DNA from 2 places in the Chryseomicrobium palamuruense genome. Region 2 is predicted to be linked to the other one. Evidence: riboswitches for the same ligand, from Rfam matches in the RefSeq annotation. Region 2 holds a riboswitch; the other holds the start of a gene.

Region 1 (6,493 bases), on a different contig from region 2:
ATCCTTCGAAGATCTGATGCCGTGGTCAAAAAACTTACCAATGAATTGTTACATCCAATCAAAGAAATAGAAAAATGCCATGCAAAATCAACTGATTTTTCATGGCATTTTCTTTTATAAGAATCAACGTGTTCACTATTTGACGCTTACTGTGTTTCCGACTCGTTCGTCCATGAAGAAAAAGACAGGAGTCAACAGGCAGTCTGTTAGGATACAGCCTGTGATTATCGGCTTTCTTAGGACGAAGCGAGACGTAGAGCGACTCCCTGGATTTATAGTCGCACTAGTGGAGTCACATAACGTGAATATTTGACAATACTTCTTAACTTCCGTTTTTTAATTAAATCTTAGGAAAGATATTTACCAAAAACAATAACCAATAAAATATTTGTAGAATGTGGATGGGACCTAGAAGCCATATTTAGGTCCCTTTTTATAGACCTAGAAATCAATTTAAAATAGGGGGATTTAATTTTTCAGCTAACCTTGCGAACTGCCATGTTAACGTGAAAATAATATAAACAAATGTAATACAAAGGAAGATGATGTTTTTTCGTAATAATTCATACTCTTTTTTGCTCACTTTTATTATAAAAGAACATAGGTTTAAAATAAAAAATAGAGCAAATATTGGATTTAATACAAAAGATAAAACTAATAATGTTTCTATCATTTTTTCACTAACTTTCTTTTTTAATAAGTTACCACTAATGCCGTACTTGGCATCTTAGTTTCTTTAGTAAGGAAGCCTAAGCTAATATCCCCCGATCGAATTGACAAACTAATGTTAAATGTGGCTGTAGTGTGCGTATACTGGCCAAACACATTAGCACGTATATCTGCAGCGTTCCCTTTTTGTATTTGCACGGAAAGATAACCGTGATGATTTGCAGGAGGAGAATCTGCACCAAATGATTTTAAATTGAATGTAGCTGCGATACCATGTGCATTATTAGCAATTTGTCTATATGGTACTGAATGTGTACCAAGAGTATCTTTATATTTATATGAAAATTTCGTAGTGCTCGGAACAATCACTGCACTGTCATTATAATTCATTCCAACCATATCTGTCATAGTGAAATTCGGATTTTTTAACCATGTAAAACTATTGTTTAATAAGATATTACCTGTAGTTAATTTAGTGGCGCTAGTTGTCATTGAAAGCCATGAGGTAGAGCTATTACAGAATGTAGGACTACTACAGCTTTGCATAGAATTTATAGAGTATCGATTTTCAACCTTCATCTGAAATTCAGCTTGTTCTTCGTTAAATCCTTCAATTTTCATCACCTGACCTTCGGAATTAGAGGTGATTTTATATACATTTGTACTAGAATCAGTTTCATCTTCTGGAATAATTTCCTCGTAATAATTAAATTCATCAAGCGTCATTGATTCAATAACTTCATTTGAAAAACCTAACTCCCTTAAATGATTCTTTTGAGTTACGTCTAAAATCTCAGCTGCGGAAGCAAAATTATTGAAACCAAAAAAGATATTGAAATTAAAAAGGTAATAAAAAACAACTTTAAATTCTTCACATTAAATTTCTCCTGTCATTTTTATAATTTTTTTAACCTTAAATTAAAATTTAGTAGGATTTCATATTAAACACCTCATTTTACAATTTATGTTTGTTACATATATAAATTATCACACATTAAATTTTCCTTGTATTGGGAAATATTTAAATGCAAAAATGTATTTTCATGTAACAACAGGGTTACCTTCGGGATACAGGCTTTAATTATCGACTTTCTAGGGTAAGAGACACCTAGAGCGAATTTATGGACTCTTAGTCGCTCTGCTGAAGTTGCCCAAAGGAAAGTTGATAGTTTGAACGAACAGAATTTTTAGAAACACATCTATAAATATCAATTTATGGTATATAATGGACGTAAAGATGAAAATATTGTATAGGTTCCTGTCACCCAAAACATATTAAATAATCTGATTTGTGCTGGTGACACCAAATGGGAAAGCCATCCAATTGCCTTTGATTACTGTAAAGTGGTAAAAAAAAGAATGAAAATAAAAGGAAATGCTTTGGAAGAAGTGAATATAAAAAAGAACACCCTCAAACAAGATCTGAGGATGTCCGCGTTAAATCATGTTCAGTAAGAATTGGAACGCGAAAAGGGTAAGAACAATGAAGATTACCTTCTCAATCAGGCCACCTGTCCGGATACGGGCGAGGCGGAAACGCTTCGCCTTTGGAACCGGAAACAGGAGTGGCACACCCTGTGTGTTCAGCATATCGAGTAGAACATGACTGATCGCACCTATGAAGAATCCAGAAGCAATTGCGTAGGCACTGGAACTGAATCCGGCCAGTTCTAACCCATAATACATAAGCAAGCTGAACAGGAAAATGATTAGTGGAGAGTGGGTCGCCCCGCGATGGGTCGTCGTGCGTCTCACTAAGAAGCCAAAAGGTTTCAAGCGGTTGCTGATGAAGCTGTTCTTGTGGTCGATGTCTGGAGCAACCGAGCCAATCATGGCAGCGACGGCGAATGGCACGATCTGATCAGGCGCCGCGATGTCAGTGTGTTGAATGACCGCGAGCGTGAGCAGTGCACCTCCAGCGAAATGCGTCTTGTACTGCATGAGGGAAACCTCCTTTATTATGGTGCTTGTCTATAATAAGAGGTATCCATGCATTACACAATCCGCCATAACTCACATCAATGGATGGGCCGCATTCATTTGTTAGGTTTTTGGAGTAGATAAAAGGAAAACCATCCAACTAGAAACTCTAGTCAGATGGTTATCCTTACAAATCGATATTCATAGATTTTAATAAGTTATCGACGATTTCGGCGCTACCATCTTGGAACATGAATAAAGAAAGTGCGACCATCCCAACTCCTGCTACTAGCATCGCCCATTTCCTTGAAGTATGCATGGAACGTTTGATGAGTGCTAGAGCCACTAAAGAAATACCTATAAATAAAATCAAGAAATACCAGAATCCCATATATTCTCCCCATTTCCAAATATAATGAAGTTCATTATTATTAACGAAAGATCTTTCTTTAAAGTTTCCAGATTAAAGAAATGATATGGAGTGATTGAGAAGAAATCATTTAGGGATGAGGGGTCTTCATGAATGAAAAAATGAAACTAACCTTTGGAACCAAATTGGCTATAGGAATATTTGTATTTTTAAGTTTAGGGCTCATTGCTCTATTCGGAATATATGGAGTCTACAAATATCAGGCCTATCAAGATGCGGAAAGGTTAGAAAAACTGACTGAAGCGCATATTCAGGTGACATTCCCTGAAGCGAAAATTCTACATCTTAAAGCAGAAACTGAAATCTTTGGTGAAAGACTGGCGCATGTGATTTTTGAGGGCGAACCTCAAACGACCTACTCCTATTTGGAAGGCGCCGTTACTGTGCGTCAAATTCATCCAAATCCTCCGGAAGACGAAAAGTTTAAGTATAAATACTTAGAATGAAAGTATAAAACTATTTCTATCAAAACGGGTGCCTCAGAAGCTAACTAAATTTCAACCATTATTCGTAAAGCGAGCTGATCCATAATTCATCTAAATAGTGGCGATTGAAATAATAGATAGTAATCAGAACTGAACATATTAGGAATTGTGCTCCCAGTACATAACCAGGTTTTGTTTTCATTCCTATCAAATTGCTCAATACATACCACGCAGGAAGAGCACATAACAGGCTTAGCAGAACCCAATAAAATATTGTCATATCGACATATAGAAAAAGGTAAGCCTCTGCAGAAATAGTTTGAATAGCTTCACCTAAAAAAGGGAAGATGAGCGGAACGAGGGAGAATAAGGTAAGTGCGGTGAGTAGGTAACCTAACATCTGAAAAACGTATGATTTTTGCATATGTAATCCTCCTTTCTCCTTTACTCTCATTTAGACACCTATTGGTTAGTAAATGTTACAAAAGGTATCTGTCACCCAAAAAATGCAGACTCAATTTATTTCTATCCATCACGATAAAAGAAAATTTTTTCAAGAACCAGGCACTATAAATAATTTCAATCATATATAGGTGATATCCGTTCGTATTTGATAAGGAGGATAACATGCAACCTATGTTACCTAGGGAAAAATATTTTGGGAAGATTGAACTGGTGCATGCTTTTTATGGGGCTATGCCTACAGGTGTCAGCGTTTCCGAAACCGGTCGTATTTTTGTGTGCTTTCCGAAATGGGGAGACGACGTTCCATTTACTGTGGCGGAAATTGTAGAGGGTGAATTGCAGCCTTATCCTAATTTAGAAACCAATTTAGTTAATGCTGAGAATATTACGATGTCTTTCGTCAGTGTCCAAAGTATCGTTGCTGATGGAAGAGGAACACTTTGGGTACTAGATACAGGGGCACCAAATTTTTCTGTACCTATTCAAGGGGGAGCAAAATTAGTTGCTGTAGATTTAAGCACGAATACCATAAAGAGAGTATATACCTTTACAAAAGATGTTGTCTTGCCAACAACTTATCTGAATGATGTCCGTTTGGATTTTCGGGTTGGAAGAACGGGCTATGCCTATATAACAGATTCTTCTTCCAGGGGGCCAGGGGCTATTATCGTCGTAGATTTAGAAAATGGGAACGCGTTTAGACGGTTAAATGGGGCACTATCAACTTCACCTGATCCCTGCTTTATTCCGAAAGTAGAAGGTGAAATTTTGATGAATCGAAACCCGGACGGCTTGACTTCCCCCTTTAGATTGGCTTCCGATAGTTTAGCGATTTCTCCTGATGGAAAGGTATTATATTATGCTCCGCTAACCAGCCGGCAGTTGTTCTCGATCTCAACAGAAGCCCTAAGAGACAGAAGGATACAGGACATGAATTTATCCCAATATGTGCAGTATTGGGGGGAAAAAGGTGCGTCTGATGGAATGATCACCGGTGCAAAAGGAACCGTATATGCGGGAGACTATGAAAACAATAGTATCCGGAAGATATTGCCGAATGGCGCAATGGAAACCATCGCACATGACCCGAGAATTTTATGGCCGGATACTTTTTCAATTGGCCCCGATCAATACTTATATGTCATTGTGAATCAATTACATCGGCAGGCGAGATTTCATTATGGAAGAGACCAGCGGGAAAAACCATATAGTTTACTTCGTATGAGAATTGATGAATTCCCTGCTCCTACCTTTTCATAATAATCGTAAACGAAGGTAGCTATCCCCAATCAGAGAGCTGCCTTTTTTTCAGATATTCCTGCAACTGTCCTCTGTTAAAGAGAGAGGGGCCTACCGCCTTCATTGTATTCATAATGAACCACACCCTTTCTTTATTAGTATACCCGTTATTAATATTGGCTAGAAATAATTACTATTAGCCTATAGTTTCTAAGTAAGCACGGTTTTAGTGGAATTACATTTGATATCCTCTTGAAACTACTATATGATAATCTTATACAATTACACCCGAAGTAAGTCGGGAGAGGTTCATAGCTAATACCCTCTATAAAAAACTATGGAAACATGACAATTTGCCATGTCCATATAGGACATGGCTTTTTATGTTGTATTCCTATGTTTTAATAGAACGATTCATAGCGCCTCTCTTGGAAAGTGTCGGAAACATTTTACGAGGGAGTTTTTTATATTTATATGCTGAAGGAGATTTTAACGTATGCCTGAATTTAGAATTGTCGATAAGCTACAAAAAATCGATGTAGATATTAAAAGAAATCAATTAAAGTATCATGCAAAACGTGTGCTTGTGAGTAAAGAGTTTACGTTTGATGCTGCGCATCATTTACATAACTATGAGGGAAAGTGTAAAAATCTACATGGACATACGTATCGTGTGATTTTAGGCGTAAGCGGTTATACGGACGATCGTGGATTGGTGATTGATTTTGGTGATATTAAGGAAATGTGGAAGCAAATCGAAACGTATTTGGACCATCATTATATCAATGAAACGCTCCCACCGATGAATACAACAGCTGAAAATATTGTAGTTTGGATTTATGAGAAGTTACGTGAAGCTTTGCAAAAGGAGCAACAGTATGATGGCGCACGTGTAGAGTTTGTTAGGCTATATGAAACGCCTACGAGCTATGCTGAAGCAAGAAGGGAATGGATGGAAGTTGAGTAAAGTCCCTGTAATTGAGATTTTCGGTCCTACAATGCAAGGCGAGGGCATGGTAATAGGTCAGAAAACGATGTTTGTACGCACAGCGGGATGTGATTATGCCTGTTCTTGGTGTGATTCGTCATTTACATGGGACGGCAGCGGCAAGCATTTAATCGTGCAAATGACGGCGGAGGATATTTGGACTGAGTTGAAACGTGTTGGTGGAAATAGGTTTTCATTTGTCACCATTTCAGGAGGAAACCCAGCGCTTCTTTCCAACTTAGGTGCACTGGTTGCGATTTTGAAAAAAAATAAAATTAAAATTGGGGTAGAGACGCAAGGAAGTAAGTGGCAGGATTGGCTTTACGACATCGATGAATTGACAATTTCGCCAAAGCC
Region 2 (16,302 bases):
GATTTCTCAATTTGATAAGCCGATCGGCGAAAACGGTTGGATTGAAATTGAAGTAGACGGCAAAACGAAGCGTATCGGGATTACCCGTCTTCACTTAGAAGAAGATGCGGGGAAACTTTCTCACACTGATAAAGGCTATTCACTTGTCGACTTCAACCGTCAAGGAACGCCGCTTGTGGAAATCGTTTCAGAGCCAGACATTCGCACACCAGAAGAGGCATATGCCTATTTAGAAAAATTGAAAGCAATCATCCAGTTTACAGGCGTTTCAGACTGTAAGATGGAAGAAGGATCTCTTCGCTGTGATGCGAACATTTCCTTGCGTCCATATGGGCAAGAAAAATTCGGTACCAAAGCGGAACTGAAAAACTTGAACTCCTTTAGCTACGTGAAAAAAGGGTTGGAGCATGAGCAAATTCGTCAGGCGGAAGTCCTCAAGTCAGGCGGAGAAATTCTTCAAGAGACGCGTCGTTATGATGAGTCTACTGGAAAGACCCTCTTGATGCGTGTCAAAGAAGGGGCAGACGATTACCGTTACTTCCCAGAGCCGGATCTTGTCCAGATCGTTATCAATGAAGAGTGGATGAACCGTGTTCGTGAAGAACTTCCGGAACTTCCAGATGCGCGTCAAGCACGTTATGTAAACGAACTTGGATTGACCGAGTACGACGCACGCGTGATGACGTTGACAAAAGAAATGTCCGATTTCTTCGAAGAGACGATTGCTCTTGGGGCAGACACGAAACTGTCAACGAACTGGTTGATGGGAGACTTGTCTGCGTACTTGAACGCAGAACAAAAAGAGTTGCATGATACGAAATTGACGCCTGAAGGACTTGCAGGTATGGTGAAGTTGATTGAAGACGGCACCATCAGTTCCAAGATTGCAAAGAAAGTCTTTAAAGAACTTGTCGAAAATGGTGGCACGGCGGAAGAGGTCGTGAAAGCGAAAGGGCTTGTTCAGATTTCGGATGAAGGCGCTCTTCGTGATATCGTTACGCAGACGCTGGATGCTAATCCTCAATCAATTGAAGACTTTAAGAATGGGAAAGACCGTGCAATTGGGTTCCTTGTCGGTCAAATCATGAAAGCAACGAAAGGCCAAGCAAATCCGCCAATGGTCAATAAGTTACTTCTTGAAGAAATACAACAACGGTAATTGATGTGGCTCGTCCTTGTTTGGACGAGCCTTATTTTGGGAATTCATGGTATGCTATTGGATATAAGGGAGGCAAATAACTTATGAAAACAGAACAGCAATATTTTGAAGAAGGTCAAACACTAGCGGACTACATGGACGCCATGTCGACGAAAAAAGAAGGGTCTTTCCACATCTACGAATCGTTTCACGTGCCAGCAGATGATGAGTTTTTAACTCGTTTAAAAGACGCGAATCTTCACATCCTTGCTATTACGGAAGATTGGTGCGGGGATGCCATGATGAACAATGCCATTCTGCGCCGCATTGCGGAAGCAACAGATACGGAAGTACATGTATCCTTACGAGATGCCGACACGGATCTCATTGACCGCTATTTAACGAACGGCGGACGTTCGATTCCGAAGTATTTGTTGATGAATGAAGCTGGCGAAGTCATCGAGACGTGGGGACCACGTGCGGACATGGTGCAGACCTATGTTATGGACGCGAAAGCAAAGCTACCTGCGCAAGATGCGCCGGAGTTTGAGGAAGAGCAGAAAAAAGTTTTCCAAGACGTATCGGCTCAGTTTGAGTCCAATGCAGATTTCCATATGGCCACCTATAGTAGTATTCGTGAAAAATGGATGCACGTTCTGTAACGAATCGGGAACATCTGCCAGACATAGACTGTCTTAATGTATAGAGTTTGTGTAGAAAGAAGGTTCACGCGATGAGACGTGCACGTATTATATATAATCCGACATCCGGAAGAGAATTATTTAAACGTCACTTGCCGGAAGTATTAGAAGCAATGGAACTCGCAGGTTATGAAACGTCTTGTCACGCAACGACAGGAGCAGGAGACGCGGCAGCCGCTGCCAAAAAAGCGGTGGAAAATGACTTTGACTTAATCGTCGCTGCTGGTGGCGACGGAACGTTGAATGAAGTCGTCGCAGGAGTCAGTGTTTATGAAAACCGTCCGAAACTGGGCCTTATTCCAATGGGTACCACCAATGATTTCGCGCGGGCGCTTCATATTCCACGCGATATTTCGAAGGCCGTTGATATCATTACGTCAGGCGATTCTATTCCCGTCGATGTCGGCAAGGTCAACGATACATTCTTTATCAATATCGCTGGGGGCGGACGCATTACGGAACTGACATACGAGGTCCCAAGCCGTTTAAAAACAGTCCTTGGCCAGTTGGCCTATTATTTAAAGGGAATTGAAATGTTGCCGTCCATCAAAGCTTCTCAGCTCCATATCGAATTTGACGGCGAAGTGTTTGACGAGGAAGCCATGATGTTCTTAATTGGTCTCACGAATTCGGTCGGCGGCTTTGAGAAACTGGCGCCGGATGCGAGCATCAACGATGGAAAGTTTACATTGTTGATTTTGAAGAAGGTCAATATTGCCGAGTTCATTCGCTTAGCGACACTAGCAATACGAGGGGAACACTTATCGGATCCACATGTTATTTATCGGAAAGCGTCGAAAATCACAGTGACGTCTGAAGAGTCAGTCCTGCTGAATCTCGACGGGGAATACGGTGGCACATTGCCAGCAGTATTTGAGAACTTGCATCGCCACGTAGAGATCATGGCCCCGGTTCATTTGTTGCCGGAGCAGGATAAGGTTGGTTTGGTGAATGAAGATTTAATGAGTTAAAAAACACCTCCTGTTAGGAAGGATGCGATGCATTCGTTCCTGGCGGGAGGTGTTTTCATTTGGTGAGGTGATAATTATTGGTTTGTGGTAGATGGGGGATAATCGCACCAGCCAGAGCGGAATGCCCCAGACGTTTCATTATTCGCACTAGCGGCGGCGATATTTGCACCAGTTGCCTCGAAACTCGCACCAGCTGCCTTTCTACACCAGCTGCTGACTCTCAAACTCCGCCAACACCTGACGCACTTCCGCCGTGGACTTCGTGTTCATCAAGCGATTGCGCAGTTCCCCAGCACCGCGGAACCCCTTCACATAAATTTTGAAGAAACGATGAAGGCCCGAGATGGAGCGAGGGACTTGCTCGGCGTACTGATCTTGCAACTCTAACTGATAGTGAAGCAATTCCAGATACTCTTCCGGTGTGTGCTCACGAGGCTCTTTTTCAAATGCAAAGGGATTTTTAAAGATACCACGACCAATCATGACACCGTCAATGCCGTATTTCTCTGCAAGCTCGAGACCCTTTGTCCGGTCCGGAATATCACCATTGATGGTGAGCATCGTTTGAGGCGCAATCTCGTCGCGCAGTGCTTTGATTTCCGGAATGAGTTCCCAGTGGGCATCGACTTGACTCATTTCTTTGCGTGTGCGCAAGTGGATTGAGAGGTTCGCAATGTCTTGTTTCAAAATGTGCGCAAGCCACTCTTTCCATTCCTCGATCTCTGTATACCCAAGACGGGTTTTGACGCTGACAGGTAGACCGCCAGTTTTCGCTGCTTCAATCAATTCTGCTGACACGTCCGGTCGCAAAATCAAGCCGCTACCTTTGCCGCGAGAAGCGACATTCGGTACGGGACATCCCATATTGATATCAATGCCTTTGAAGCCCATTTCCGCCATGCCAATGCTCATTTGGCGGAAGTATTCGGGATTGTCTCCCCAAATGTGTGCGACCATCGGCTGCTCGTCTTCTGTGAAGGTCAATCGACCGCGGACACTTTGTATACCGTCGGGATGACAGTAACTATCTGAGTTCGTAAATTCCGTAAAGAAGACATCGGGCCGGCCAGCCTTTGCGACCACGTGCCGGAAGACAACGTCTGTCACATCTTCCATCGGTGCGAGAACAAAGAAGGGACGAGGGAGCTCTTGCCAAAAATTTTCTTTCATGTTACATCAAATCCTCCTACAAAACTCTTATATCGTTAAATACGTCACACATTCGACATGTGTACTATGTGGGAACATATCAACCGGTTGTACTTCATGAATCGTGTAACCGCCATCTTCAAAGAGACGCAAGTCACGTGCAAGTGTCGCTGGATTACACGACACGTAGACGATTCGTCGTGGTTTATGCGCTACGAGTGTCTCAATCAGTTTGCCGTCTAGTCCTTTGCGAGGTGGATCCACCACGACCACATCCGGAACTTGGCCGGCTTCGTACCAGGCTGTAATCACATCTTCCGCTGCCCCGATTTCAAACTCCGCATTTGTAAACCCATTGAGCACTGCGTTACGACGGGCATCCTCAACAGCGGGTGGAACAATTTCCACACCAACCACAGACTTCGCTTTTTGCGCAAGGAATAAGGAAATCGTGCCAATCCCGCAGTAGGCATCCATGACCGTTTCATGGCCTGTCAGATTTGCGTATTCTAAAGCTTGCTCATATAACACTTTCGTTTGCACCGGATTGATTTGGTAGAATGAGCGGGCTGAAATTTCAAATTGGATGTCGCCAATCGAATCCACGATTTGCGATTTGCCCCAGTGCACGAACGTTTCTTCCCCAAAGATCACATTAGTGCGTGCGGGATTGATGTTTTGAACAATCGAAACAGTCGTCGGTTCTATTTCGCGAATCAGTTGAATCAAGCGCTCGGGTTGTGAAATTTTGCGAGATTTCGTGACTAGTACGACCATCGTCTCGCCACTGACATACCCTGTACGTACAACCAGATGACGTAGTTGTCCCTGTCCCGTTTTTTCATCGTAAGGTGTCAAACCAAATTCAAGTGCGCGTTCTTTCAACGCTACCATCAAGCGATCTGCTTCCTCACTTTGAATGAGACACGTCGGGGTATCCGCGATGTCGTGCGAGCCACTCTTGTAAAAGCCAGCTACGACGCGACCATCCTCAAGTCCAAATGGAATCTGGGACTTGTTTCGGTAGCGCCACGGGTTGTCCATTCCTTTCACCGGAAGGACAGGTGCATGGATCTTTCCGATGCGTTCCATGGCACTGCGGACTTGCTTTTCTTTCACCATCAATTGACCTTCGTAACTAAGGTGTTGTAACTGACACCCTCCACACGTTTCAAATACCGGACAGGGTGCGGAAACGCGGAAAGGGGAAGGCTTATTTACCTCAAGTAATTTGGCGAACCCATACTTTTTCAGTGCCTTGACAACATGGATCTCGACTTCCTCATCCGGAAGTGCACCTTTAATAAAGAGGGGATAGCCGTCGACTTTTGCGACGCCTTGCCCGTCGTGTGTTAAATCTTCAACAAAGACCGTCAAACGGTCATTTTTTTGTACAGTCATATCGATTCGAACTCCGATCTTCTTCAAGTCATTTCTCCATTATATCATGAAAAAACTCCTGCCGAAGCAGGAGCTCTTGGTTACTCTTCTTTTCGAATGATTCCGTCTTTGGGAGCCCACCAGAAGACAGTTGCGATGGCACCAAAGAGAACAATAAACGGGGCGTAGAAAATAAAAAAGTTTGTCATGTTCTTTCCTCCTAAGCGTGATTGTCTTCTTTTTTCCCTGCCACATAGTCTTTGTTAAACAAGAACAAGCGGAGGAGAAGGTAAAGTGACGGCAACAAGAGACCGAGTCCCGCGATGAATGCAATAATTAACGCAATCGCCATCGCTTCATTCGTAAAGCTATCGTAGATTGTTAAATACGGATATAACAGGTACGGACGGTGTGACCAGCCATACGCAAAAAACGCGACAAAGAACTGGCCGACAAGGAGCAGAAATGCCCATCCGTAATAGCGTTTTGTCCATAATAGATAGACAGTCCCTGCAAACATCAGTCCGGAAATCAAGAATGCCCACCAGACGTCGAGAATGTTTGCGTAGTGTTCCGGATTATGTGCACGAAGTTCTACAATGATACCTGTAGCTGTAATCATGGTAGGCAACGCCCAGATCAACGCGTACTTCCGAAGCAGCTTTGTGGCTTCTGGGTCTTTTGCTTTGTCTGCATACCAAGTTAAAAATACAGCCGAAATGTAAAGAGTGGCTGCAATCGCGAGCACAACGATACTCCATGTTAAGGGGCTTAAGAACAGTCGGGAGTAATCGAGAACCGGTTGGCCATCGATCATATCGATAAAGCCACCTTCAGAAATCGTGAGTACAACGGAAAGGGAAGCGGGAATCAAGAGACCTGCTGCTCCGTACATAAACGAATATCCTTTGTGCCCGCGCGAGCCGTAGGTCTCAAACGCATAATATGACCCGCGAATGGCCAGTAAGATGATGGCGATACTTGCCGGAACGAGCAAGGTGGTTCCGTAATAAAAAGCGGTTTTCGGGAAAAATCCGATGATCCCTACAAAGAAGAAGACGAGGAATACGTTCGTTACTTCCCAGACGGGTGATAAGTACCGCTGAATAATTTTGGTTAAAATGTGTTGTCGGTTCGTCAACAAGCTATAGGCGTTGAAGAATCCTGCACCAAAGTCAATCGAGCCGACGATGACATAACCGAACAGGAAAAACCATAGGACCGTAATTCCGATAATTTCAAGAGTTAACGTCATTTTGTCTCACCTGCCAATCGATCAGCTTCCATTTTATCAAGTTCTTTTTCTACTGGATTGTTGCGGAACATGCGACGTAATACGACCACACTTCCCACACCGAGAATCAAGTAAAGAAGGGCGAATGCTACGACCATGATATCGACGCTTCCACTTGATGTAGCGGCTTCATCGACTCTCATAATGCCTCGTAAGATCCAAGGTTGGCGACCAACTTCCGTCATCCACCAACCGGCTTGGATCGCAATCATTGATAAAGGTCCACCTGCAACGATGAGCCTGAGAATGAATCGGGAGTTACCTAGTTTCCATTTACGCCATTTGGCAACGACATAGAAAGCCGATAAGACGACCATGAACATCCCGATCGTGACCATCACATCAAAGAAATAATGAATGTAAAGTGGTGGGATTTCATCCTCTGGAAACTGGTCGAGTCCAATCACTTCTGCCGTCGGATCGTTGTGAGCCAGGATGCTGAGTGCGTATGGAATCTCGAGGGCGTATTTAACTTCACCATCATCTAATATGCCATAAAGAATAAGTGGAGCATTTCCTGCTGTTTCAAAGTGCCACTCGGCAGCGGCTAACTTTTCCGGTTGGTACTCAGCTAAGTATTTACCTGAGAAGTCCCCGATTAGTGCCGTAGCAATCGAGAACACGAGGCCGACCTTCACCATTAAGTAAACAGCTTTCTTATGGTAGATGTGATTCGAGCCTTGCAATAAGCGGAAGGCTCCAATGGCGGCAAGAATAAACGCAGACGTCATAAGTGCTGTCGAGACGACATGTGCGACCTTCGTCGGCATCGCCGGGTTCAACATCGCGATAAGCGGGCTAATGTTGACGAGTTCCCCGTCAACTAGATCGAATCCCTGAGGTGTATTCATGAAGGCATTGACGATTGTAATAAACACAGCAGACATTCCTGCGCCAACTGCGACTGGAACGAGTAGTAATAAATGCTTCTTCTGGTTTTCAAAACGGTCCCATGTGTACAAATAAATTCCTAAGAATATAGCCTCAAAGAAAAATGCGAACGTTTCCAGAAAGAGTGGCAACGCAATGACTTGTCCCGCGAGCTCCATAAAGTTCGGCCAGAGAAGAGATAATTGCAGACCGATAGCGGTTCCGGTCACAACACCGACGGCGACGGTAATGACAAATCCTCGTGCCCATCGGCGTGCCAAGAGAATATAATGTTCATCATTCTTTCGTATCCCTACCCATTGGGCGAGCATGATCATCAGTGGTACACCAACGCCGATGGTCGCATAGATAATATGGAAGGATAGGGTCATTTCGGTCAGTAACCGACTAAAAAATACGGCTTCTTCATTTCCCATTTTGTTCACCTCAATTGTGTGATAACAAACGACAAAACAAATTGCTACTTGGCTTTATTCTACCCTACTCGAAGGGGTTTAATCTAATCTCTCGAATCCGTTTTTCCGGAAGTTGTTACAGGGTGATGACAGTCAGTGGACTGACACAAAACCGCCAAAAGAATGCATCTCTTGGAGGTACTTTTATTCGAAAATATAGGCGAAAACTTCTACAGCCTGTTCGAGGGTCTCTACCGTAACATTGGCTTTATTAGAAAGCTCTTTTAACGGATGGATGAGCGATTCCGGTCGAACGATAATGACTGGTTTGCCCAGGGCGATAGCTATACTGGCGTCCATGGCCGTGTTCCACTGCTTGTACTTCTCACCAAAAAGTGCGAGAACGACATCTGATTTTTGTAATAGCACTTGCGTTCGCAAATTGTTTATTGCGGATGCTGCATCGTCTTTATAATAATCAGAAGGTTGAGTGCCTAAGATCGCTTCACCTACATGATCTGATCGGTCATGATTGGTTTGTGGGGAGACGAAAGTGATCGATAGATTTTTTTGAGAAGTTAGCTGTTTCACATCTTCTCGCCAATTATCATGAATTTGACCAGCTAAATAAACAGTTAGGTTCATTATTTTTTCCTCCCTCATCAACGTGTATTACTTTCTATAGTAACGAAGATGTAAGAAGAAGTCGCATAATTCGTATTTCTTTCGCACAGAATGTATACTGTTTGTACAATTTTCGATTCAGAAGGGAAGTTCTACTTGTGAACCTAACGCAATCCTATTTAAATCTACCAGAGATATTCTATAAAAAAGTACATCCTACACCCGTCCATGAGCCGCAACTTATTATTTGGAACGATGAGCTTGCAAAAGAATTACATATCGAAGAGACACCGGAACACTTAACAGGTCTTTTAGCTGGAAATGAGATTCCTGATTCGTTGACTCCGATTGCGCAAGCGTACGCTGGGCATCAATTCGGGAACTTTACCATGCTCGGCGATGGCCGTGCCATACTCCTCGGGGAACGACAAGCAGCAGACGGACTAAGTCGAGATATTCAGTTAAAGGGAAGTGGAAGAACGCCATTTTCACGAGGTGGGGACGGGCGCGCGGCTCTTGGTCCGATGTTACGAGAATACGTGATGAGTGAAGCGATGAATGAATTACGGATTCCCACAACGCGGTCTCTCGCGGTCGTCTACACAGGAGAAGGGATACAACGGGAGAGTGTCTTGCCAGGAGCTATTTTAACTCGTGTCGCGAAAAGTCACCTGCGCGTGGGAACATTCCAATACGCCCGAAACTATGGCACGACAGAAGATCTTCGGGCATTAGCTGACTATGCTCTTGCACACTTTCAAATCGAAACAAATGAAAACCCATATCATGCCTTGCTTGAACATGTCATTCACCAACAGGCCGAATTACTAGCGAAGTGGCAACTCGTAGGGTTCGTTCACGGCGTCATGAACACAGATAACATGGCACTCAGTGGTGAAACCATTGATTATGGTCCGTGCGCCTTTTTAGATACGTACGATCCAGCCACTGTCTTCAGTTCAATCGACCGCCAAGGAAGATATGCCTATGGTAATCAACCTGGAATAGCAGGATGGAATCTGGCTCGTTTTGCCGAAAGCCTCTTGCCGCTCTTACATGAAGATCCCGAGCAAGCAGCAGGTGACGCACAACAGATTTTAGATCAGTTTCCTCAATCATTCCAAGATGCCTACAATTTAGGCTTGATTAAAAAAATCGGATTCCTTGAAACAACACCTGAGAATGTCCGTCTCGCCAATCGTTTGCTTGAGCTCATGGCCAGTGAGAAGGCTGACTTTACACTCACTTTCCGAAGCTTAACATTAGGAATACCTAAGACAGAGTCTGTGTTCAGGACGGAAGTAGGGGTTCGTTGGCTTGCCGATTGGCAGCAAGCGACGGCTGAAGAAGATTCGCTTGAACTTCGTAAGCGGATGCAACAAGTCAATCCTGCTCTCATCCCGCGAAATCATTTGGTTCAACAGGCATTAGACATAGCTGAAGAAGTGGGGAACATGCAACCGTTTTATGAACTACTGACACTAGTAAAAAATCCCTTTGACTATACACAAGACCAACTGACAAAGCAGCAATTGCCGCCGGATACCGATCAACCATTTGTCACATATTGTGGGACGTAATTGATGAAGCTACAGACATCACTGTAGCTTCTATTTCTATTAAAAAATAGGTGTTTACGCATTCTCTCGATTTCCTTAAAATAAGTATATATGATGGAAATGGAGGGAAGTTGGATGCAGCTTTGGAAAGAATGGCACGCCCGTATACCTAAAGACCCGCAGTCGGTCATTGACCAAGCTCTTCAACTTCTAGAAACGAAAACTCTTCCTGAACAACAGCAGGGGGAAGTCTATTTTTTAATAGCGCTTGCGTATCGTTATTTATCGAAGATGGCGCAGTGTTTAAACTACGCGTACCAGGCGGAACAAGTCTTTCAACACGTAGAATGTTCTGAAGGATTGGCGAAAACATATAATTTGATCGGGGTCGTTTATTTCTATAATGGATTTTATGAAAAGGCATTAAAACAATTCTTTCAAGCCAAAGACATCGCGAAAGCGAACGATTATATGATGACACTCTGTCGCATTGAAAACAATATCGGTGAAGTCTATCGTGAAACAGAAGACTTTCTTTATGCCAAACAACATTATCAACAAGCTCTTGATCATGCCGAGCATCTGAATGAACTATTCTTTCAGGCCATTATTCTTGAAAATTTAGGGCAACTTCATATGATAGAAGACAGGCTCGAGAAGGCCTACGATTATTTTATTCAAAGTTATCAGATACTGATTCACGAGGATGATTTTTCTGCATTAGCGGACATCGAAAATAAGTTGGGATCGGTTTTCTGGAGGCAAGGGAATACTAAAAAAGCCGATTATTTTTACCAACAAGCTTACCGGAGATTATCGGCAGGGGGAAATCAACTTTATCTTACGGAAGTCATACTAAATCTGTCTGACCTCGTATCCGATTACGAGTCGAGCTATGAAGAGTTGTTACTTGAAGCGGAACGAATTGCTGCAGGAATGAATGCTCATCAGCAACTGAAAAAAGTGTATAAGCGTCTTTCAGAATACTATGAACGGAATAAAGAGTTTGAAGCTGCACTAAATTATTTTAAACACTATCATAAAGTGGAACAAGTAATTGAAGCCTCCGTTGTACGAGGTAAACTGGAGCTCTTACGGGTCGAGCTTTTGCAGGGAACAGACCATGAGTCATTAGCTCGACTAAATGAACAGTTAACATATGAAATTGATCATCAAAAGCTTCTTTATAGACAACTAAAGAAATCGAATGAACAGTTAAGTGAAGAAATCTATACCGATGAATTAACAAAGATATTGAACCGTAAAGGGTTGTTCCATGCACTTCCTAAATTCACGAAGGAGCTTCACCTCTTCTTACTTTTGGATGTCGATTATTTTAAAAAATATAATGATGTTCATGGACATGTCAAAGGAGACGAAGCACTCAAACTGGCCTCAGCTGCTATGCAATTGGTTATCGACCAGCAAGCGCATACCGGGATTGTCTCCCGCATGGGAGGAGAGGAATTTTTGTGCATCGTATCCGTTACTGAACCCCAGCAAGCAAACAACATCTTATATCAGTTAAAACAAGAAATTGAAAAAATCGGACTTTATTATACACTAACGCCCTCTACGCAATCTAAACTGACAATCAGTGGAGGAGGGCTCGTTACTTCTCGAAATGTTCACGAACATTTTGAATATCTCTATCATCAGGCGGATCAACTTCTCTATGATGCGAAGCTGCAAGGAAGAAATCGCTACATAGTCGACAATGATTTTCCAACATCCACCGACAAATAACGGTCACAAAGCTCTCGTGTGTTAGAGGGCTTTTTTTGCGTTTTCTCCCGTCCGCAAGATAGGATAGAAGGGGAGGGTAGAACCTATGAAAACTCAAGCACACCAATTTTTAAAACACTTCTTTGAAGAAGAACACAAAGACCCTGTTGATTTTCACAATAGATGTAGTGAAGTTGCTGCTGAAATTGAGGCAACCGGTACATACTCCTTAACATATGAAGAGTTAAATTATGGAGCAAAACTTGCTTGGCGAAATAGTAATAAATGTATTGGTCGTCTCTTTTGGAAAACCATGCATGTACGGGATTGTCGACATATCCAGCAATCAGAGGAAATTGCCGACGCATTGATTGATCATATCCGCTATGCGACCAATCAAGGCAAAATCAAGCCGACCATCACGGTCTTTCATCCTTCCGTTCGTATATGGAATCATCAATTGATTCGATATGCAGGCTATCAGGTGGGTGAGACGATTATAGGCGATTCCGATTCACTGGCATTTACTCAGCAATGTGAACGACTGGGCTGGGAAGGCAAAGGGACTCCTTTTGATGTCCTTCCACTCATTTTCCAAGTAGGTGACGAAGAACCAGTCATTGTTCGCATACCGCCGGATGTAGTTCTTGAAGTCCAGCTTTCTCATCCGGAAGTTCCCGCATTTACTGACTTATCTTTGAAATGGTATGCAGTGCCTATCATTTCTTCCATGAAACTAGAGATTGGAGGCATTGAGTTTCCAGCAGCGCCTTTTAACGGGTGGTATATGGGAACTGAAATCGGTGCGCGAAATCTTGCGGATGAACACCGTTACAACCAACTTCCTGCTGTCGCAGATTTATTACAACTAAATCAAAAAAGTGCATCGAGCCTATGGAAGGACCGAGCACTTGTCGAGTTAAACGTCGCGGTATTGCATTCCTTTCGAGAACAGGGAGTCAGCATAGTGGATCATCACACAGCTGCTATCCAGTTCAAACAATTTGAAGAGCAAGAGTCAAAGAAAGGCAGAGACGTTACAGGTACATGGAGTTGGTTAATACCACCGATGTCACCAGCTACAACACATGTATTTCATAAACCCTATGACAATACCAAAAAGTCGCCTGCTTTTCTTTATCAACCAAATCCCTATTAAAAAACGTATCCTCCGGCAAGAGGATACGTGTTTAGTAGGTGGTTACCTTGGTTAATTTTTGGAATGCATAAATCCAGCGTTGCCACCAGGTGAAACCATCCTGGTACTCTTCCACATCTAGAGTGAAGACTCCGTCTTGGTTCGTCCAGAGCCGTTCGAAATAGGCTGTGAATTCTCGAGCGAGATCACTGTCATTCTCAGCGACGACACGCAGATTGGCTTCAAGATTGTAATTGTCTAATGTACGTTCCGTGTAGTTGGCAGCTCCACTTGAAATAACCGATCGATTGGTTTGGATGTGAATTGCTTTGCTGTGGTACTGACCGATGACAGTGTTGTACCACCTGACCTCTAGTTTTCCTTCAGTATCCTCCACCATTTCCTGTACAACTGGTCGATTCGGCAGCCCTGATTTTTCTCGTCCAAATGAATTTTCATTGGGATCGAGAATTAATTTAACATCGACCCCTCTGTTTGCCGCATCGATAAGGGCGTTCACAATATCCCGCTTCGCAATAAAGAACATCATGAGATGAATTGAATCGCCTTCTTTTGTTGCTGCAATATCAGTTAATAGAGCATCCAAGATTTTTTTCTCCGTCAGTAGTTGCCCTTCATAGACAGCTTCTTCTTCGATTTCTGTTACGCGAGGTAAATCTGGACCACCTGAAAACTTGGACACAGCTTCTTCTGCTTCTAATAAATCATTAAGTAACGCGGAACCCGTAAATTTTAAAGCAATATTTCCGTGTAAGCCACTTGCATCATGTGGATTCGCAGAAGACACCATCCCTTCTTTTTCCGTGACTACAAGCTTTCGGTGATTGGCTTTTACATTTAGTAAAGTGAGGTAGGATGCAATCGTCATTTTAGGTGCCTCACTTGCCATTGCATTTGGAATCCATCCTTTGCCACCAAAATCAAACCACTGGAAGAGTGTACGATATATTCCAGAGTAAATCGGGGTAGAGTCTCGCAATTTGTCGAGGTCAGTATAGACGATCTCAACACCTGCATCCCGCATTTTTTTGAACCATTTGTTTTCATAGGAACCATATCCTTGATTCAAAGGGTCCGTAATAAAGATGACAGGCATTTCAGGATTTTGTCGTTTCTTCTCCGCCATAGTCTCGGATAAAGTATCGACAATAGGAGGAAATCCTTCATCTTCCTCAAAAAACCCATCAACTAAGAAGAAGTCGACTACGACGAATTCTTCTGCGTCCTCAATCATTTGATAGATGGTATTAAAAATCTCATTCTCTGTTTTTCTTGTGTCACCTGAAGTATCCGTAGCATAGGTTAAATCCGTCACCATATCGATGGATGAAATCGGTTGGAGGTCTCCATTATACGAAACACCTTCTGGCAAAGGTTTAAAAGTGTGCCATAAAATAGAGACAGTATAAGCTAAAATAAGGACTACCAAAATAGAAAACACCCATTTTTTTCGTTTCGACCATTTTCTCCATCTGGCCATTGTCATTCCTCATTCCCTCAGATTCTATGTACCTACCATAAATCTTTTTTATTTCGACAGCTGTATCGAAAGATACCCTTCTTTAGATATAAAAAAACGCGTACAAAAATGTACACGTTAATCAAGTAGTTTTGAGAACTGTAGACGTTTATTCAGAGCAATAAACACAGGAATTCCCACTAACATGACGGCTAATTCACCAGCGGCAACCGTTAGCCATGTCAAGAAGAAAGGAAGTTCAAAAACGAGCAACAACTCATACGCAATGATGAACGTTGTGAAAGTGAATACGATACTGTTGAGTATCATCTTCTGAACCAGCGTCTTCAATTTAGGGGCAATTAGAATAACAAGAAGTAAGGAAATGGCTGAATGCGCCACCCCAAACACTAAATCATACATGCCCAGAGGTGAAAAAAGATTAGTGATAAATACACCAGCGAGAATCCCGAAGATGTAGCGTTTATTAAAGACAATCAAGTGATTGAACATCTCAGCGATACGAAATTGAATAGCACCAAACGCTAAAAAGGGAAGAGCCATGGCAACCGCTACATAAAGTGCAGCAATAATTCCATTGACTGTTAACGTCTTCATTTTCATTTGTCAAAACTCCTTAGTTTTTTTACGTGGGAGGATCTCGAACCACGTACACACACAAGAATTGATTTTACATGACTGCATGAAAAGAGTCAATTACCCGTGCAGGCGGATGCGATAGTCGTAAAAAAACCGCAGCGACGGCTGCGGTTTTTCAGTCTATTCAGCTTTGAACGCTTTCTTCCTGGTAAACTGGCACCCAGCCTTCGGTCGTAACAAAGATGCGCACGGCAACGACTTTGCGGTCATCGGACAATGTGAAATAATGAGTGATGTTTTCCGGTACAGAAATCAAATCGCCCGGCGTCAGATGGACTTCGAAAAAGCGCTCGTCTTTGCCCTGGATGATGAACACCCCGTGGCCGCTGACAATGTAGCGCACTTCGTCGTCCGTATGGATGTGTTTGCGCTGAAAGTTTTTCAATAATTCGTCGAGCTTCGGGTTGGAATCAGATAGGGAAATCACGTCAGCCGCTTTGTAGCCACGGCGCTCTGAGATGTCGTCGATTTCCGTTTTGAATGCTTGAAGAATTTGTTCTTTTTCGTCATCGCTTAAATCGAATTTTTCACGAAGCGGTTCCGGTAATTTCTCGATGTCCCAATGCTCATAGACAACTTCCTGCTGTTCCAAAAATGCCGCGACTTCGTTTTGCACTTCGATTGTTTCCTCTGTACCTTGAATCTTAATGATTGCCATTGTAAATCTTCCTCTCTGATTTGGTTTTATTTTAGTTGCAGAAGGGCCAGCTGATATTGGAATAAAAACTCGCTCGCTTCTAGCAATTTCTTTGCTTCGAATGCATCTTTGCCCCACACGGTAATACCGTGGTTGCGAATCAGCACAGCACCTTTGTCGGCTGTCAGGTGTTTCGCAAAAACTTCGGTTAGCTTCGGAATGTCGGCGTGGTTGGCGATAATCGGGATGCTCAGCAGAGCATTTTCATCCCACAGGCCGAATGCCTTAATAAGTTCCTGCCCATTGAAATCAATTTTGCCATCGTCGCCGTAAAGCTCAGACAAGACATTATTGGCAACGGTGTGGACGTGAAGGCTACAGCCGGCACCGGTTTTATTGTAAATCGCGCTGTGCAACAAGGTTTCAGTGGAAGGCTTGAGGTGAGTGGTTTCGACCGGCTCGCCTGCCTCATCGACTAGGAGGAAATCCTCATCTGTCCGTTTGTATTTATCCTTGCCACTTGCGGTCACCAGAAAATGGAGCGGTTCATCGTTCACTTT

Evidence for each region. Region 2 has a riboswitch for preQ1 ahead of ACFO0S_RS11840 (QueT transporter family protein). Riboswitches for the same ligand answer to the same signal wherever they lie in the genome.
Region 1: it holds a riboswitch for preQ1, as region 2 does, so the genes downstream of both, queD (6-carboxytetrahydropterin synthase QueD) here and ACFO0S_RS11840 (QueT transporter family protein) in region 2, are expected to answer to the same signal.

Annotation. Positions count from the first base shown of each region.
Region 1 covers NZ_JBHSEF010000023.1:338,768-345,260, reverse strand. The annotation lists partial or broken gene ACFO0S_RS11465 (IS66 family transposase) at 1-70, shown strand, start outside; gene ACFO0S_RS11460 (hypothetical protein) at 694-1,395, opposite strand; gene ACFO0S_RS11455 (metal-dependent hydrolase) at 2,107-2,610, opposite strand; gene ACFO0S_RS11450 (hypothetical protein) at 2,777-2,980, opposite strand; gene ACFO0S_RS11445 (hypothetical protein) at 3,109-3,465, shown strand; gene ACFO0S_RS11440 (hypothetical protein) at 3,524-3,868, opposite strand; gene ACFO0S_RS11435 (L-dopachrome tautomerase-related protein) at 4,072-5,169, shown strand; PreQ1 riboswitch class I at 5,447-5,493, shown strand; gene queD (6-carboxytetrahydropterin synthase QueD) at 5,645-6,115, shown strand; gene queE (7-carboxy-7-deazaguanine synthase QueE) at 6,108-6,493, shown strand, end outside.
Region 2 covers NZ_JBHSEF010000024.1:71,724-88,025, reverse strand. The annotation lists gene gatB (Asp-tRNA(Asn)/Glu-tRNA(Gln) amidotransferase subunit GatB) at 1-1,159, shown strand, start outside; gene ACFO0S_RS11900 (thioredoxin family protein) at 1,243-1,800, shown strand; gene ACFO0S_RS11895 (diacylglycerol kinase) at 1,872-2,810, shown strand; gene ACFO0S_RS11890 (tRNA dihydrouridine synthase) at 3,012-3,980, opposite strand; gene rlmD (23S rRNA (uracil(1939)-C(5))-methyltransferase RlmD) at 4,008-5,366, opposite strand; gene cydS (cytochrome bd oxidase small subunit CydS family protein) at 5,441-5,548, opposite strand; gene ACFO0S_RS11875 (cytochrome d ubiquinol oxidase subunit II) at 5,560-6,594, opposite strand; gene ACFO0S_RS11870 (cytochrome ubiquinol oxidase subunit I) at 6,591-7,940, opposite strand; gene ACFO0S_RS11865 (YtoQ family protein) at 8,124-8,564, opposite strand; gene ACFO0S_RS11860 (protein adenylyltransferase SelO) at 8,702-10,123, shown strand; gene ACFO0S_RS11855 (GGDEF domain-containing protein) at 10,238-11,848, shown strand; gene ACFO0S_RS11850 (nitric oxide synthase oxygenase) at 11,934-12,986, shown strand; gene ACFO0S_RS11845 (phospholipase D-like domain-containing protein) at 13,018-14,472, opposite strand; gene ACFO0S_RS11840 (QueT transporter family protein) at 14,584-15,069, opposite strand; PreQ1 riboswitch class I at 15,077-15,121, opposite strand; gene ACFO0S_RS11835 (1,2-dihydroxy-3-keto-5-methylthiopentene dioxygenase) at 15,230-15,763, opposite strand; gene ACFO0S_RS11830 (methylthioribulose 1-phosphate dehydratase) at 15,790-16,302, opposite strand, start outside.